Regions from separate parts of the Clostridioides sp. LIBA-6622 genome, predicted to be linked through region 1. Evidence: riboswitches for the same ligand, from Rfam matches in the RefSeq annotation. Region 1 holds a riboswitch; each other region holds the start of a gene.
The links. Region 1 has a riboswitch for cobalamin ahead of ACTG47_RS16120 (ABC transporter substrate-binding protein). Riboswitches for the same ligand answer to the same signal wherever they lie in the genome.

Region 2: another riboswitch for cobalamin. It lies ahead of ACTG47_RS18270 (cobyric acid synthase); the one in region 1 lies ahead of ACTG47_RS16120 (ABC transporter substrate-binding protein).
Region 3: another riboswitch for cobalamin. It lies ahead of ACTG47_RS02220 (energy-coupling factor ABC transporter permease); the one in region 1 lies ahead of ACTG47_RS16120 (ABC transporter substrate-binding protein).

Annotation. Positions count from the first base shown of each region.
Region 1 is NZ_CP196998.1:3,450,910-3,456,945, forward strand. Features, by position in the region: gene ACTG47_RS16115 (FecCD family ABC transporter permease) at 1-645, opposite strand, end outside; gene ACTG47_RS16120 (ABC transporter substrate-binding protein) at 718-1,848, opposite strand; cobalamin riboswitch at 2,076-2,258, opposite strand; gene ACTG47_RS16125 (dihydrodipicolinate synthase family protein) at 2,394-3,287, opposite strand; gene ACTG47_RS16130 (fumarylacetoacetate hydrolase family protein) at 3,369-4,271, opposite strand; gene ACTG47_RS16135 (UxaA family hydrolase) at 4,321-5,481, opposite strand; gene ACTG47_RS16140 (UxaA family hydrolase) at 5,633-5,938, opposite strand; gene ACTG47_RS16145 (2-keto-3-deoxygluconate permease) at 6,031-6,036, opposite strand, start outside.
Region 2 is NZ_CP196998.1:3,924,831-3,930,866, forward strand. Features, by position in the region: gene ACTG47_RS18265 (cobyrinic acid a,c-diamide synthase CobB) at 1-728, opposite strand, end outside; gene ACTG47_RS18270 (cobyric acid synthase) at 768-2,282, opposite strand; cobalamin riboswitch at 2,398-2,576, opposite strand; gene ACTG47_RS18275 (histidine phosphatase family protein) at 2,632-3,246, opposite strand; gene cobS (adenosylcobinamide-GDP ribazoletransferase) at 3,267-4,040, opposite strand; gene cobU (bifunctional adenosylcobinamide kinase/adenosylcobinamide-phosphate guanylyltransferase) at 4,050-4,610, opposite strand; gene cobT (nicotinate-nucleotide--dimethylbenzimidazole phosphoribosyltransferase) at 4,643-5,689, opposite strand; gene ACTG47_RS18295 (hypothetical protein) at 5,909-6,036, shown strand, end outside.
Region 3 is NZ_CP196998.1:395,528-401,563, forward strand. Features, by position in the region: gene ACTG47_RS02215 (vWA domain-containing protein) at 1-934, shown strand, start outside; cobalamin riboswitch at 1,067-1,259, shown strand; gene ACTG47_RS02220 (energy-coupling factor ABC transporter permease) at 1,443-2,195, shown strand; gene ACTG47_RS02225 (energy-coupling factor ABC transporter substrate-binding protein) at 2,185-2,469, shown strand; gene cbiQ (cobalt ECF transporter T component CbiQ) at 2,472-3,170, shown strand; gene ACTG47_RS02235 (energy-coupling factor ABC transporter ATP-binding protein) at 3,163-3,981, shown strand; gene ACTG47_RS02240 (DUF3553 domain-containing protein) at 4,234-6,036, shown strand, end outside.

The sequences.
Region 1 (6,036 bases):
CATTAAAAGACCTAACACACCAATCAATATAAGTATCTCTACTTTCTCCCAAGTAAATCCAGAAAAACTTCCCATAGACCAAACAGTAAATTCCTTTAATTTTTCGCTATTTGCAAATGATTGTAGTACATTAGTTATACCACTACACACATATCCGGTCATAATTCCTATTATTAAAAGAGTTGTTATATTCTTTACCTTACTTGCAAATAAAATTACAACAGACATTACAATCAAAGCTCCTATAAATGCTGCCACAAATATACTCATTGAAGTTACATTTTCGAACCCTAATGTATATCCACCCAAAAGCATAAGTGCTACTGATAAGGTAGAACCTGAAGATACACCTAATATATATGGTTCAACTATTGGATTCTTAAAAAATATCTGTAGTAAGATTCCTGATACTGCTAAACAAGCTCCACCCATCATGGTTGCAAGTACTCTTGGAATCCTTATATTGTATATTATTTTATAATGTTCTGTATTGTCCATACCTCTTAATACAACATCTATTATTTCTTTAAACTCAATTTTTACAGAGCCAAATGCTACACACACTAAAAAAGTAAGTATCATACCTATAATTAGTCCTATAAATATTGTAGTATTCTTTATTCTCATTTTATTGATAAAATCCATTTATATACCCCTCTTAACAAATCTATATTAACTAAAATCCATAAAACTCATCTTTTAGTGTCGTATTCTATATTATTTATCATAATTTATATAATGCTTAATTTTTTCGTCTGTAGTCCCTGGATGAAACATCTCAACTAAATCTACTATTAATTCATCTGTCTTATCTACTGATTGATAATAATCTGGTGCAAACACCCATAAGTTACCATTTTTCACAACATCCAAATCAGCCAATATAGGTGCACTAGATTTTATAGAATCTAAGTTTGGTGCATAATCTGAACTTGATGAGTATACAAATATATCTGCATCTTTTGCAACTTCATGTAGTTGTTCAATACTCACTCTTCCTTCATTTGAATCTATTGAAGCACATGCATTTATTCCACCAGCCATTCTTATCATATTATCTACATATGAATCTTTAGGTGCTACATAAGCATTTCCTTCATATACAGATGCCCATACTACCTTAGGCTTGCTTTTGTTTTTTATTTTTTTGCTTACTTCTTCTACCTTTTGCACTGTTTTATTCAACTCACTAGTTGCTATATCTTCTTTATCATAAAATGCAGCTATTAAACTTGTCCACTCCATTCTTCCAAATGGGTTTTGCTCTTTATATTCATTATCTACAACATAATTAAGTCCTAATTCTTTTAGTTTATCAATAAATTTTGTATCAGCTTCTGACAAGCCACTACTCACTATAGTCAAATCAGGATTTAAGTCTACTATTTTTTCATAATCTGGTGCTAAGTTTGAACCAACATAATGTATCTTTCCATCCTTCATTAAATCTTTAATTTCTTTAATAGTCCAATACTGTTCTTCTGTTGTTACTGCTTTTATACTATCTAACTCACCTATTGTTCTTAGAGAGCAAGCTTGTGTTGTAGATGCTATTAAGACATTATCTACAGGTGTTCTAACTATATTAGCATTTTTATATTTTTCAGGAATTTCAATTTTTTTAGGTATTAAAATTAGTTCTCTTTTATCTCCATCAGTTACTTTTTTAATTCCATCCTCCAAATCCTCAACACTAAATCCACTTGCATATTTTAATTCTAACTTCTTACCACTACTAACTTGTGCATTATCTTTATCATTTTTACTACATCCTATAAGACCTCCTACTAAAAAAACTATCATGATAATTAGAAAAAATTGCTTTAAAACATTTACTTTACATTTCATCTCTTTCACTCCAATATTTTATTTTTATAAGTGGTTAAAAACTTTAATAACATACATTTTTAAAATATTTCTTATTAAAACTATATTAAAGTCATCTTTAATAATTATAACCGTTTAATAAAATAAAAAACTTCTCCTAATTTAGAAAGGAGAAGTTTATATATCAACTTTACAAAAAATGAATTGATATTTCATTTTATTATAAATTACAATTTCCACCCTAAATTGCACCTATGTAATACTGGGCAGGTCTCCTGACTCACGGCTTTTCCTCTATCACCCTTCCCAAAATTTAATATAAATCTCAGTGGATTTTGATTTCGTATCCGTATACAGTAGCGGGGGCTGTAGTGAATTTACATCACTTTCCCTATTAAACTAATCTAGTACCCTAATATTATTTAATTTTTATTAAGATAATTGTAGTTTATTGTTGGTCACTTTGCAAGGTTGATTTTACATATAAAATAAAGAGTGCTTTAAAATGACTATAAAAATCATTTTAAAGCACTCTTTATTTTTTTGCTATATATCTAATTAAGCAGTTAGCATATATTTAATTCATTCATCAATCTTTTAATCTCACATACTTGATTTTCATTTGGTTTTATAAAAGGTGCAGTCATATAATCACTTACTTGTAATCCTCTTATGTTCATAGCTTTTTTCATTGCTGGTATGAATGGGTTTGTTATTAAATAAAAATCCATTGCTTTGTTGATATATTTTTGAATTTCTATAACCTTGTCCATATCTCTATTATTATAAGCTTCTGCCCATTTTGAGCAAACTTCTGGAATTAAATTTGATAAACCTCCTATACAACCTGCTCCCCCAGACATTACATTATGTATAAAGTTTTCATCATAACCACTGTATATCTTAAAATTTGGGAACTCTGCTTTCATAGTATTTATTAAGTCTCTAGTGTGTCCCATCAAAGTTACTGTATCCTTATAACCAACTATATTTTTATGTTTTTTTACAAGTTTTAATGTAAGTTCTGGACTCAAATCATAACCAGTTCTATCTGGATAATTGTATAGATATATTTCAGCTTCTGTGTTTTTAGCTATTTCACTATAAAACAACTCAATACTGTCATCATCAAGAGAGAAATAGTAAGGACTTATTATCATAACTCCATCAGCTCCACTATTATGCGCATAATTTGAAAGCTCTATAGATTCTTTTATACTCATACGGCTTGTCCCTATAAACACTTTTACTCTCTTATTAACATGACTAATTACTAAGTCTATAAGTTCTTTTTGCATATCCATGGACATATTAAAGAACTCTCCAGTGCTTCCCATTATAACTAGACCATCTACACCGCCATCTATAAGATGTTCGTATACTTTCTTATTTCCTTCTTTATCTAAATTTCCTTTTTCATCAAATATTGTAACCACTGGTGTCAAAAATTCTGCTTTCATAATTTAAACTCCTAAAATTTATTTTAATATGTTCGTTTAATACATTCAGGTTTTGTCTTAACATTAGCTATATTAAAACATTTACTTAATGTAATTTCTTAAAATTCCAATACCTTCAATCTCACATTCAATCACATCTCCACTACTCATGTATCGAGGAGGTGAAAACCCCATACCAACTCCAGAAGGTGTGCCTGTAGCTATAATATCTCCAGCCTCTAAAGTCATACCTTTTGAAAGTTCTGAAACCATGTCTGAAATGTCTGATATGAATAACCTTGTATTAGAATTTTGTCTTTCTTCACCATTTACTCTACTGCATACCTTAAGTTTTATAGGAAAAGAAATGGCACTTTTATGTAAGATACATGGACCTAAAGATGTAAATGTATCTAAACCCTTTCCTCTAAACCATTGAACATGCTCTTTTTGTAACTTTCTAGCAGAAATATCATTTATAACAGTGTATCCAAAGATATAATCTTCGACTTCTTCTTTTTTAATGTTAACACCTGTTTTACCTATTACTACTCCAAGTTCAACTTCATAGTCTAATTGACTATTGATATCAAAATGACCATCTATATCATCTTCTGGACCTATCGCCTTTGTCACACGTTTTGTAAAATAAACTGTTTTTTTGGGTTCTTCAAAGCTATCATCAAAGTGAGTTTGAGTTTCTTCAAGATGGTCCTTATAGTTCACTCCCACACATAAAATATCATGTATAGGTTTTTCTATAGGAACATGTATAGTACATTCTTCTCTTTTAAAAGCATCATAATTGTGGAATTTACCTTCCTTTATAATACTTTTTAGTTTAATAATATCGCTTTTAGATATATTTTTAATTAAATCATTTAAATCCTTAAAAGATTTACTAAGATTTAAGGATTTAATGTCTACAATAAATAATTCATCTTTAGAAAAAATTCCTATCCTTTTACATTCATTTTTTCCTTCAGTAAAACTGACAAACTTCATAATCTCATCCTTTATTAAAATTCTATGTATTCAGTTTTTTACTTAAATCTTATACATAGTTACATACTCTAGCTATTGCCATTTCAGTATATCCAAGAGACTCTGCTTTTGATTGTTTTCCATTTGCTACATCTACAATCATATTTAATAAATCATCTGTTAATTCTTCCATTGTTTGTGGACCATATATGACTGGGCTAGCGTCAAAATCCATATTATCTTCCATATTTGCAAAAGTTATTTTATTTCCAGTTATCTTTATTACTGGAGCTATTGGATTTCCTGATGGAGTTCCTCTACCTGTACTAAATACTACTATCTGAGCTCCTCCTGCAACCATACCAGCAACAGATGAAGCATCATTCCCAGGTGTATCCATTATAACAAGACCTTTTTTATCAATTTGTTTAGCATAATCATATACTTCACTTATTGGTCTATGACCACCTTTATGTATACAACCTAGTGACTTTTCTTCAAGACTTGTTAAACCACCAGCTATATTTCCAGGAGATGGATTTCCTTCTCTTACCTCTTCTCCAACTAATTTTAATGAATTTTCATATCTATGTACTATATGTAATATTTTCTCTTTTACTTCTTCATTTACTGCTCTTCTAGCTAATATATGTTCTGCTCCTATAAACTCAGTAGTTTCACTTAAAATTGATGTTGCTCCTAAATCAACCAACTTATCACTTAATTCACCTATTAGTGGATTTGCTGCTAATCCACTTGTTGGGTCAGACCCTCCACACTCAGTTCCTAGTATAATTTCAGATATTGGAAATTCTTCTTTTCTAAGCAAAGACGCCTCTTGAGCCATTTCTCTAGCATAACGAACTGCCTTTTCTATAGTTTTCAAGGTTCCATGTTCTTCCTGTATTACAAGAGTTTTTATTGGCTTATTTGTTCTCTCTTTTATTGCATCGACTACCAAATCATTCTGACAATTTTCACATCCTAAAGAAACAACTATTACCCCATATACATTTGGATTTGCTGCATATCCAGCCATAACATCCATAGTCAGTTGTTGGTCTGAATTTACTTGTGAACATCCATTTTGATTATTAAAAGTAACTGCCCCTTGAACTTGAGATGCTATTATTCTAGTTGTATCTGATGCACAAACACTAGTAGGCAATACTAATATGTGGTTTCTTATACCAACTCTTCCATCTGGTCTTCTATATCCATAAAATTTCATACTGATTTCCTCCTAAAATAATCTATATACCTTCTGTGATTTTTATATATTATAACTTTTGTTCACTAATCAAATATTTAAAATCATATTTGACAATTATTAAATAGTAAAAAGCAATGAATTTAAATTCTATAAACTTATAAGAATTATTTTATACATTGACCATAGCTTGTTCATCCAAATCTTCTCTGACACTTCTAACATTATGAATATGTACATGTTGACCAATTTTTATTTCCTGATTTGCTTCCCCTATATGCTCTCCATACTTAGTAACTTTATCGCCTTCATCCATATCTTTTATAGCAAGCTTATGATAAATAGTTATATCATCTAGTGCTGTAATCGTTTTTACTGTTTTATCTTTTAATTTAAAACTAATTTCACTATTCTTAGCTATTGCTTCAATAGCTACTGCAACATTATCTTTTTCATCAATTATCACTGCATTTATCATTATTCTTATTCTCCTTTGTAAATAATATAATTTTATTAATATCCTAAAATCTAATTAAAGAGTTTGCTATTTAAACAGTAACTTATGTAATATTAAGC
Region 2 (6,036 bases), 470 kb from region 1:
TTACCTTCTATCAAAGTTTGAAAATCAAAATCACTCTCAAACTCATCACTTTCTGAAATTTCAATTATTCTATCAATATCTATATAACTTTCAATTTCATCAGCTAAAGTGTAAAATTTTTCTCTTAAAGATTTCATCTCCACACTAGGAACCAATCCTAAATGTCTAGACTCTAAAGAAAATTTATTATTTGGAGGAAAATATCCCAATACTTCAACATTACAGTATTTCTCTATAGAGTTCTTAATTATTTGATAATGGCTATTAGTCTTAACATTATTTACTATGACACCTTTTATATTTACATCTTTATCTAATTCCTTATATCCTAGCACCATAGCAGCACTAGATGCCGCCATAGATTTCCCATTTATAACTAATATAACAGGTGATTTTAACACCTTCGAAGTATGTGAGCTTGTACAGTTATCTAAATCTATTCCAAAACCATCATACAACCCCATAACACCTTCTATTACTGATATGTCTGCATCTTTTGAGGATTTATTTACTATATACTTTATTTTTTCATCATCTAACATATAAGAATCTAGATTTCTGGAATGTCTTCCAGTTATAAAAGTGTGGTATGAAGGGTCTATATAGTCTGGCCCTACTTTATATGGTTGTACTTTCATATTTCTCTTAACTAAAGCTTGCATTATTCCTAATGAAATTGTCGTCTTGCCTACTCCACTACTAGTACCCGCAATTAAAATTTTTTTCATAATACACCTCCTACCTAAATTATAAATACAGAATAATTATTATTTCATAATCTCATATATTTTCTTCATATCTAAATGTTCTCTTAAAAAATCAGCCAATTTATCATATTCTTTATCTTTGAATTCATCAAAAGAATTTACCTTGCTTTCTAATTCTTGTAGACCCTTTTTCTTCCTTATGTTATTTAAAATTGTTCTTGTAAAACTTATTTCATCAAAAATTCCATGAATATAAGTTCCAATTATATTACCATCTTTATTTATACTTCCTTCAGTGTAGTTCACTTCTTCGTCTAATTTTTTTGTTATCAAATCTAAGCTTCTTACACCATCACCTCGATTTGTAATACCCATATGAATTTCATAACCTTTTACTTTCTTTCCTTTAAGGTCATTCATATATTCACCCGTACATTCAACAATAGTAGCTTCTACCTGCGTAGTAGTCTTTACTTTTTCAAATATTGTTTCTGTATCTAAGAGACCTATACCATCAACTTCTTCAATTTCACTCTCAACATGATAAGGGTCTTTTAATTTCTTACCTAGCATTTGATAACCACCACATATACCAAATATCAATTTACCCTGACCATGTAAATTTTTAATTTGTGATTCAAGACCACTTTTTCTTATATATGTTAAATCATCTATAGTACTTTTAGTTCCAGGTATTATTACTATATCTGGATTTCCTAAAGATTCTCCATAATCTACATACCTGATACTTACATCTTCTTGTGTTTCAAATATATTGAAATCTGTAAAGTTTGACATGTGGGGAGTTCTAATTATTTCTATGTGTATGTCACCTTTATTCATTTTTTTCTTAAATCTAGTAGTCACACTATCCTCATCTTCTATTTTTATATCTGTATAAGGAACTACTCCTATAACAGGTACTTTTATGATGTCTTCTAGCATCTTTACTCCATCTTGTAAAAGCTCTTTTTTTCCTCTAAATTTATTAATTATTACACCTTTTACTCTTTTTTTCTCATCTTCATTTAATAAAAGCATTGTCCCTACTAATGAGGCGAATACTCCTCCCCTATCAATATCTCCAACTATTATTACAGGTGCATCTGCTATTTCTGCCATACCCATATTAGATATATCTCTATCTTTTAAATTTATCTCTGCATTACTGCCTGCACCTTCCATAACTACAATATCATAAGTTGAATTCAAGCTATCAAAAGTATCTTTCAATATATCTACTAATTCTAGTTTGTAATCATGATATTGAGAAGAAGGCATCTCCCCTATAACTTTCCCTCTTACAATAACTTGACTTTTGTTATTTCCAGAAGGTTTTAATAAAACTGGATTCATATCAGCTATTGGCTCTATTTTTGCTGCCTCGGCTTGAAATACTTGTGCTCTTCCCATTTCTAATCCTTCTTTAGTTATAAAGGAATTTAAAGCCATATTTTGAGACTTAAAAGGAGCAACAGTATAACCATCTTGTTTAAATATTCTGCACAAACCTGCTACTAAGATACTTTTACCTACGTTTGATGCCGTTCCTTGTAGCATTATTTTTTTCCCCACTTTCTAACCCCTCCTTGTTAAAATTTACTAAAATTCCAATAAAAAAAGTCCTATTGCTTCTAAAGATAGGACTTTTATACGTATTAATTAAAAATCTTTCACCCCGAAGACCTCTTGTTTTAAATTAAATTAGGCAGGTATCCTGGCTTAACTTCATCCTACTTCTATAACCTTCCCATCAAATTGACAGTGGTATTTATAGTTTCGTTGGTTTCACAGTAGCGGGGGCTGCAAAGGCATCTAACCTTTTTCCCTTTTAACATATAATTAAGAACCTAATTTTAATCTAATATTCTATTTTCATTGATAATTTTACAAATATATATTGTAATGTTTAATTTTGATTAAATTATATAAAGTTTGTAAAATTCATTTTATCTACTACAGTAAAACCACTATTAACTTCTAAAACTGTAATAGATGCATTATCAATTTTAAAGTTCCAATGATATTTATAACTACCAGAAATCAAATGTGTTATTATATTTCTTATTGTTCCTGCATGAGAACATATAAGTATTGTTTTTATATCTGAATGACTATCATTTTCTAAAAGTATATTATCAATTTCTTTTGCCACTCTTTTATAAGAGTCTATAAGACTTTCTCCATTTGGATATCTATAGTTGTTACCTTCTTCTATCATTTTTTCAAACTCTTCGGGATATTTGACTTTAATTTCTTCAAAAGTTATTCCTTCAAAGTCTCCAAAACTAATTTCTCTTAAAGCTCCCTTTTCTTCTATTTCTATTAATTTTAATCTTGATATTTTTTCTATTGTATCCTTGGTGCGTGAAGATGGTGTTGTGTAAATTCGGTCTATATTTTCATGAGTTAGGTATTCAGTAATTTTATCTATTTGCATTTTGCCTTCTTCACTTATACAACTATTTATGTGACCTGATAATCTTCCTTTTTTATTATCATTTGTCAATGCATGTCTTATTAGTATTAATCTTATCACATTATCACCACTTTTTATTTTTAAAAAAACATAAAAATTAACAAATATATATAAATCAAATATACAAGTTCTGAAAGTTCTATTCCACAACCTAATATATCTCCAGTTACTCCATCAATCTTTTTATAGATATGTTTTTTGAACAATGTTATAAATACAAAAACTACTATAGCTGAACCTAATATTTTAATCAATACTATATCAGGTAATAAAAATATAAATTTAGTAATAAGAATAACTATCAATGATGTGTATACTATAGCTGTTATTAACATATTTGTAGTCAGTTTTCCTATAAATAAATTTCCCATTCCTTTTTCTCTTGGTGTCACAGTTTTATATGTCAATAACATTACTCCTAACCTTGCAATCATTGGCATAAATATTATAATCCATAATGAATTATTACTTATTATATTGTATATGAATCCAACCTTTAATAAAAGCACAAACATAATTGCCAAAAGTGAATTTGTACCTAATCTTGAATCTTTCATTATTTCAAGCATTTTTTCTTTATCTCTATAGCTATATATTGCATCAAATGTATCTCCTAGTCCGTCTATATGAAGACCTCCAGTAATTAATACTCCTGCTAGAGTTATTATTATAGAAGCTATAAATGGGTCAAATAAAAGCATAGAAATCCATCCTATTAAGTAGGATAATATACCAATGACAAAACCTACAAGTGGAAAATACACTATTGATTTATAAAATTCATCATCAAATCCTACATTTAATTTTATAGGTATCCTTGTTAAAAACTGTAGTATTAAAATAAATCTTTTCATAGTCACATACTACTCCTTTATTTTCATAGGTATGCCACTAACTACAAAATAAACTTCATTACTTTTTGATGCTATGTATTGATTTATGCGACCTACAATATCAGCATATATCCTACTAAGTTTATTCCCAGGAACAATTCCCATACCTAATTCATTTGTAACAAATACAAAGTATAGATTTGTTTTTTCTATTTCTTCAATAAGTTTTATAACTTGTTCTTTTATATACTCTTCCAAGTTATTTATTTCTTCTTGAGTAGACTCTTCTATATTTAGATTGTGTTTAAACATTAGGTTATTTACTAATAAAGTTACACAATCTAGTATAACAGTTTCATGTTCTTTGTATAGCTGTCTAATTATGGAATATATATCTTCATATATTTCATATGTATCCCAATTTCTAGGTCTATCCTCTTGATGCTTTTTTACCCTATCTTTCATCTCATCATCAAATGGAATAGAAGTTGCTATATAAGCTGTCTTATTATTCCTATTTAAACATAGCTTTTCTGCAAAGTTACTCTTTCCTGACCTAGCTCCTCCTGTTACCAGAACAATTTCACTCATCAAAACACTCCTACATATTAAATTTTTATACCTTATCTTCCCATGTCAATTTCATCGAAAGTTGCCATATTCTTATAAGTATAATTTGAAGCTTCTATTATGTTAAATGCTAATGCAGCTCCACTTCCTTCACCCAATCTCATATCCATATTTAGTAAAGGGTCTAATTTCAATATATCTAAGGCTCTCTTAGTTCCTGATTCTGCTGACAGATGAGATGCTATCATATATTCTCTAGTTTTTGGATTTATCTTATACGCAATCAATGCTGCTGCATAAGAAATAAATCCATCGATTACTACTGGAATTCTATTAGCACTACATCCTAATATTACACCTGCCATTGAACCTATTTCAAATCCACCTACTTTAGATAAAATATCTACTCCATCAGTTGGGTTTGGATTATTAATCTCAATAGCTTTTCTAATTACTTCAGCTTTATGTTTTAGTCTCTCTTTTTTAAGACCTGCACCTATACCAGTAACTTCTAATGGGTCACATCCTGAAATTACAGATATTATTGCTGTACTTGGAGTAGTATTTGCTATACCCATCTCTCCAATACCAATAACCTTATAATCTTTTTCTATACACTGTTCTGCTATTTCAATTCCTATCTCTAAGCATCTAACAGCTTCTTGTTTACTCATAGCTGGCCCTTTCGCCATATTTGATGTTCCTTTTCTAATCTTGTAATCTAATACTCCATCTAGTTTTTCATCACAGTTTATTCCTACATCTACAGCTACAACATCTGCCCCTACAAATTTACTTATTACTCCTACTCCACACAATCCCTTTGAAAAATTTGGAAATTGTAGTTTTGTTATATTTTGAGGGTCAGGTGCCACTCCTTCTTCATATACACCATGGTCTCCTGCAAAAGCTATTATGACTTTTTTACTTGTATCAAAATTTTCATTGCCAAATATTCCTGATAATTGCATACAAATGTCTTCTATTTTTCCTAAGCTTCCAGTTGGATGTATAAGCCTGTCCAATCTTTGCTTTGTTTTTTCAATAGAAGCATTATCTAAAGAATATATATTTTTTGATATACTTTCTAATAAACTCATTTTCTATCCTCCCAACATTTTTTTATTTTTTAAATTATCTTTTTAGATAAAAAATACTCTTATTTTCTAAAAATTTCAACTTTTTATTTTTATTTTTACATACTTACAGAAATTATTCTACATTTTATCTGTATTTCCTTTATTTTCCATTATGAATTTGCATACAATTAGATGATTTTTGTAAAAATATACTTAAAAGAACTTTAAGGAGATGATATTGTGGATGATTTTTCTAAATTAAAAAATTTATATGAAGATGGATATAGATGTATTTATCATGATTGTGTAGATAATAATTATACTATCTATCTTAAGAATTTTTATACGGAAGGTTCAGAAACTATCGA
Region 3 (6,036 bases), 1.1 Mb from region 1:
TGAAATTAAAAAGATTGAAACACAAAATTGTAGAAATGTTCATGAAGGGTGCAGAATACACTTTACAGATGGAGTTCTTAGAAGTGAGTGTAATAATGTATTCCAGTTAAAATATGTAACAAGGCAAAAAGAAAATAATTTAGGAAAATTTAGAGAAAATGCTAGAATGTATAGACAGCAGATAAAGAGATTAAAAGAAAGTCTAGCTAGAATTTTGATAGAAGAAAATGCCAAAACAAGAGTATACTCTGATTGTGGAACTATATTAGCAAATAGAGCTTGGAGAGTGGGTAGAAGTAATAATAATAAAATATTTTACAAAGACATAGAAAATGAAAAAGGAAAATATGTTATTGATATATTATTAGATGCAAGTGGTTCTCAAAGTAGAAATCAAGGAAATGTAGCAATTCAAGCGTATATAATTGCAAATGCTTTAACAGAAGTTGGCATACCAAATAGAGTTATTGGATTTTCTAGTTTTTTAGACTATACAATATTAAAAAGATTTAAAGATTATGATGATAGTTTAAAAAATAGTGAAAATATATTTGAATACTTTTGCGCTGGTAATAATCGAGATGGCTTGGCTATAAAATCTATATGTAGTGGTCTAATAAATAGAGATGAAGAAAATAAAATTTTGATAGTTCTTAGTGATGGAAGACCAAATGATGTAAAGATAGGAAAAAATAGTGAGAGAACTTTAAGAGGAGAAAAAGCTTATAGGGGTATAGTTGGTTTGAGAGACACAGCTAATGAAGTTAGAAAGGCTAGGAAACAAAATATATTGGTATTAGGAGTGTTTACAGGGAAAGAATCAGAACTTGAAGCTGAAAGATTAATATATGGAAATGATTTTATATATTCGAGAGATATAACTAGATTTTCTGATGTGGTTTCAATGTATTTAAAGAAGATAATTAGAAATTAACCAAGAGTATAAAAAATAATTTATATACATAAAAATATAAAAATGAATAAAATCTGTAAAAAATGTAGAAATTTTCACAGAAAAGGTATACAATGATTTATATAGAAAATGTTTTAAGAATAATTTAACAATTAAATATATAATATTATAGGTTCTTCAAGCAAGATTAATAGGGAAAAAGGTTAAATTCCTTTACAGCCCCCGCTACTGTGATGCAGACGAAACTTTTGTTAGCCACTATGATGATATATTTTTATATTTCATGGGAAGGAAGAGGAGTAGGAAGAAGCTAAGTCAGGAGACCTGCCTAAAATATTAAAGTAATTTCTTCGGGGATGGAGAAAGTTTCTTATAATAATTATACAGATATGTTTATTTTATGTGTTTGTATTTAAATTGTCGAAAATTAGAAGCCTAGCCATCGAGTTAGGCTTTTTTATTTTTAAAATAAATCAGACATATATTATTTATATTTTAATTATTAGAAAGGGAGAGAGGGGATAGTAAAATGAAACAAAATATCAAATTAGGGGTTATAGCTGCACTTATGTTAATCATTTTAACTCCAGTTACATCGAATGCAATGCACATAATGGAAGGGTACTTACCAGTAAAATGGTCTATAGCATGGGGAGTTATATTTATACCATTTTTCTTAGTAGGACTAAAATCGATAGGAAAAATAGTAAAGCAAGACCCTAAAAAGAAAGTATTATTAGCACTATGTGGAGCATTTGTGTTTGTGTTGTCAGCACTAAAAATACCTTCAGTAACAGGAAGTTGTTCACATCCTACTGGAGTAGGTCTTGGAGCAATAATGTTTGGACCAAGTGTAATGTTTGTTCTTGGAACTATAGTTCTAATATTCCAAGCATTATTATTAGCACATGGAGGAATAACTACTTTAGGAGCTAATGCTTTTTCAATGGCTATTATAGGACCAATTATATCATTCTTAATATTTAAAGCATTAAAGAAAAAAGATGGAAATAATGCAATACCAGTATTTCTTGCCGCAGCATTAGGAGATTTGGCTACATATACAATAACTTCGATACAGTTAGCACTGGCTTTTCCAGACCCATCAGGTGGAGTGATGGCTTCAGCAATTAAGTTTTTAGGAATTTTCTTTATGACTCAAATACCAATAGCAATAGCAGAAGGTATACTTACTGTAATTGTATATAATTTAGTTACAGAAAATGGAGAAAAAAGCATACTAGAAAATAATGATAAAGGAGTTAAAGCTAATGAGTGCTAAAACAAAAACGAAAACTAATATATTACTACTTTTATTAGTAGTGGCTCTTATCATATTTCCATTACTTGTTAACTCAGGAGCTGAATATGGAGGAGCAGATGGTCAAGCTGAAAGTGAAATTACTAAGATAAATCCAGATTATGAACCATGGTTTAGTAGCCCATATGAGCCACCAAGTGGAGAAATAGAAAGTTTATTATTCTCTGCACAAGCAGCATTAGGTGCTGGTGTAATAGGATACATATTAGGTGTTCAAAAAGGAAAGAGAAGTTAATTATGCTTATAATTGATAAATATGCATATACAAATAGATTAAGTAAAGTAAATCCAAATAAAAAAGTAGCCATAGGAGTAATCTTTCTGATTGCTTCTATGGTAATAAAAAATATATTTGTTTTAAGTGGAATTATGGTTTTAATGAGTATTCTAGTTGTTTGTGTGGCTGGAATAGATTTAAAAAATTATTTAAAATTACTTAGAATACCAATGTACTTTTTATTTCTTAGTATAGGAATAACTCTTGTAAATATATCTTTTAATAAAGCAGACTTATTATACAGTTTTGAAATTTTTAGTTTCAATATAGGGATATCAGAAGCATCTATTGACATGTCTGTTCATGTGTTATTTAGAGCTATGTCTTGTTTGACTTGCGTGTACTTTTGTATACTTACAACACCTTTTAATCAATTAATATTCTTCTTTAAAAAAATGCATTTACCTGATACTTTTGTTGAGCTATCAATGTTAATATATAGGTTTATATTCATATTTTTAGAAGAATTTTCAGAAATATATAAATCACAAGAACTAAGATTTGGGTACATAAATTTAAAAACTTCATATAAATCCTTAGGAATTCTTGGAAGTATGCTGTACAAAAGACTTATGACAAGGTATGATGATATGTGCATATCATTAGACATAAAATTGTATGATGGTAAATTTCACATAGTAGGGGATAATGATGTTTAAAATAAATAATTTAACTTATCAATATGAAAAGAATGCCAATGCATTATTAAACATTAATATGGATTTCTCAAAGGGAAATGTTATAGGTATAATAGGTTCAAATGGTTCAGGAAAATCAACATTATTTATGAATTTAATGGGTATATTAAAACCTACATCTGGAGAAATTCTTTTTAAAGAAGAAAAATTAAAATATGATAAGAAAAGTTTGTATAATCTTAGAAAAAATGTGGGTATTGTCTTTCAAGACCCAGAAAAACAAATTTTCTATTCAAAAGTATACGACGATATAGCATTTGCAATGAGAAATATTGGTATAGATGAAAAAACAATTAAAGAGAGAATAAACAAAGCTCTAGTAGCTGTTAATGGAATAGATTTTATAGATAGACCAGTACATTTTTTAAGTTATGGTCAGAAAAAAAGAGTAGCAATAGCATCAGTTATAGCAATGGAAAATGAAATTATATTGCTTGATGAGCCTACAGCTGGTTTAGACCCAGTAAGTACTAGGTCTATTGTAGATATAATAAAGGGATTGAATAAAAATAATATAAAAATAGTAATATCCAGTCATGATATGAATTTAATGTATGAAATATGTGATTACATATATGTATTGGATAAGGGGATTTTAATTGATGAAGGAAAGGCAGAAAATGTATTTGTAAATGAAAATAACATTATACAAGCTGGCTTAGAATCCCCATGGCTAGTAAAGGTACACAAAAATATGAATTTACCTTTATTTAAGAAAGAAGAAGATTTGTATAAGTACTGGAAAGAAAGAGAACTTAATACAAACAAATAATTAAGCCCTAAACCTATTTTAAAAAAATAGATTTATATAATAACCCTTAACCTAGACCCCTTAAAGGTGCCTTATGATTCCCCAAATCATAAGGTTATTTTTTTTATTAAATAGTAAAATAAATTATATGAAAAAGTGTTATTTAATTGTAATATATTGGAAATAATCTATTAGTATAATACATAATTATAATTTGAAGTAATTCATATTTTAGATTAAAATATATTTATGGCTGTTAACAGGAGGAGAAATATGAATTTAGATACATTAAATCCTGCTCAAAGAGAAGCAGTAGAAAAGACTGAAGGTCCAGTACTTATACTGGCTGGAGCTGGTTCAGGTAAAACTAAGGTATTAACAACAAGAATGGCATACCTTATAGAAGATAAAGGTGTGCAACCACCAAATATATTAGCTATAACATTTACAAACAAAGCTGCAAATGAAATGAGAGAGAGAGTTGAACAAAATATAGGTTCTGAGACTAAGGAAATGTGGATAAGTACATTCCATTCCTGCTGTGTTCGTATACTAAGAAAAGATATAAATAAGATTGGTTACAACAGAAGTTTTGTAATTTATGATGCAGCAGACCAAGTTACATTGGTTAAAGACTGTCTTAAAGAACTAAATTTAAGTGATAAGGTGTTTGAGCCAAAAGCAGTTATTAGTGCTATTTCAGGAGCAAAAGATAAGCTTTATACTCCAAAACAGTTTAAAGACATTAATATGGCAGATAATAGAATGGTTAAGATTGCAGATATTTATGCATTATATCAAGACCGTTTAAAAAGAAATAGTGCACTTGATTTTGATGATTTAATACTAAAAACTGTAGAGCTTTTTAAGGCTAATGAAGAAGTTTTAGCATATTATAGAAGTAGATTTAGATACATAATGGTAGATGAGTACCAAGATACAAGTAAAGCTCAGTACGAACTGATAAAATTATTAGCAAGAGAACATCAAAATATTTGTGTTGTTGGAGATGATGACCAAAGTATTTATGGATGGAGAGGTGCAGATATAAGAAATATACTTGAATTTGAGAAAGACTATGATAATGTGCATGTTGTAAAGTTGGAGCAAAATTATAGGTCTACACAAGTGATATTAGATGCAGCTAATAAAGTTATATCTAATAATATAGAAAGAAAAAGGAAAAAACTTTGGAGTGAGAAAAAAGAAGGAGAGCTTATAAAGATACAACTAACTGGCAGTGAAATAGAAGAAGCTGATTTTATTTCTGATTCAATCGCACAAATAGCTAGAAAAGAGAAGAGACCTTATAAAGACTTCGCAGTACTCTATAGAGCAAATGCACAAGCTAGACCTGTAGAGGATGCTTTAAATAGAAGTCAAATACCATACAATATATATGGTGGTACAAAATTTTATGAGAGAAAAGAAATAAAGGATTTATTAGCGTATTTAAGAGTGATTCAAAATCCACAAGATGATATATCTATAAAAAGAATTATAAACGTACCTAGAAGGGGTATAGGGCTTAGAACAATAGAAAAAATTGAAGATAGAGCTAATTTAAAGCAGGAGAGTATATATTCAGTATTAATTGATATAGAGACAAATTCAGATATATCTACTAAAGCAAGAGCAAGTATAAGTGGATTTGTTGATATTATAGGTACACTTAGAACTATAAAAGAAGTTTATCCTGTTAGCAAACTTATAGAAAAGGTCTTAGATACTACAGGATATATGGATGAACTTGTAGAGATAAGAAATAAAAATGAAAAAGATTTAACTGGTAAAGGTGAGGAAGCTCAGGATAGAATTGACAACTTGAGAGAATTTATATCTATAGCTTTGGAGTTTGAGAGTAGTAATGATGAGAACTATGAAAATAAAGACTTAGAGACATTCTTAACTAGTATAGCACTTACATCTGAATCAAATGATGAAGAAGACAATGATAGAGTTTCTCTTATGACAATTCATACATCTAAAGGGTTAGAATTCCCTGTAGTGTTCCTAATAGGTATGGAAGAAGGATTATTCCCTATATCAAGAGCTATAAAGTCTCTAAGTGATTCA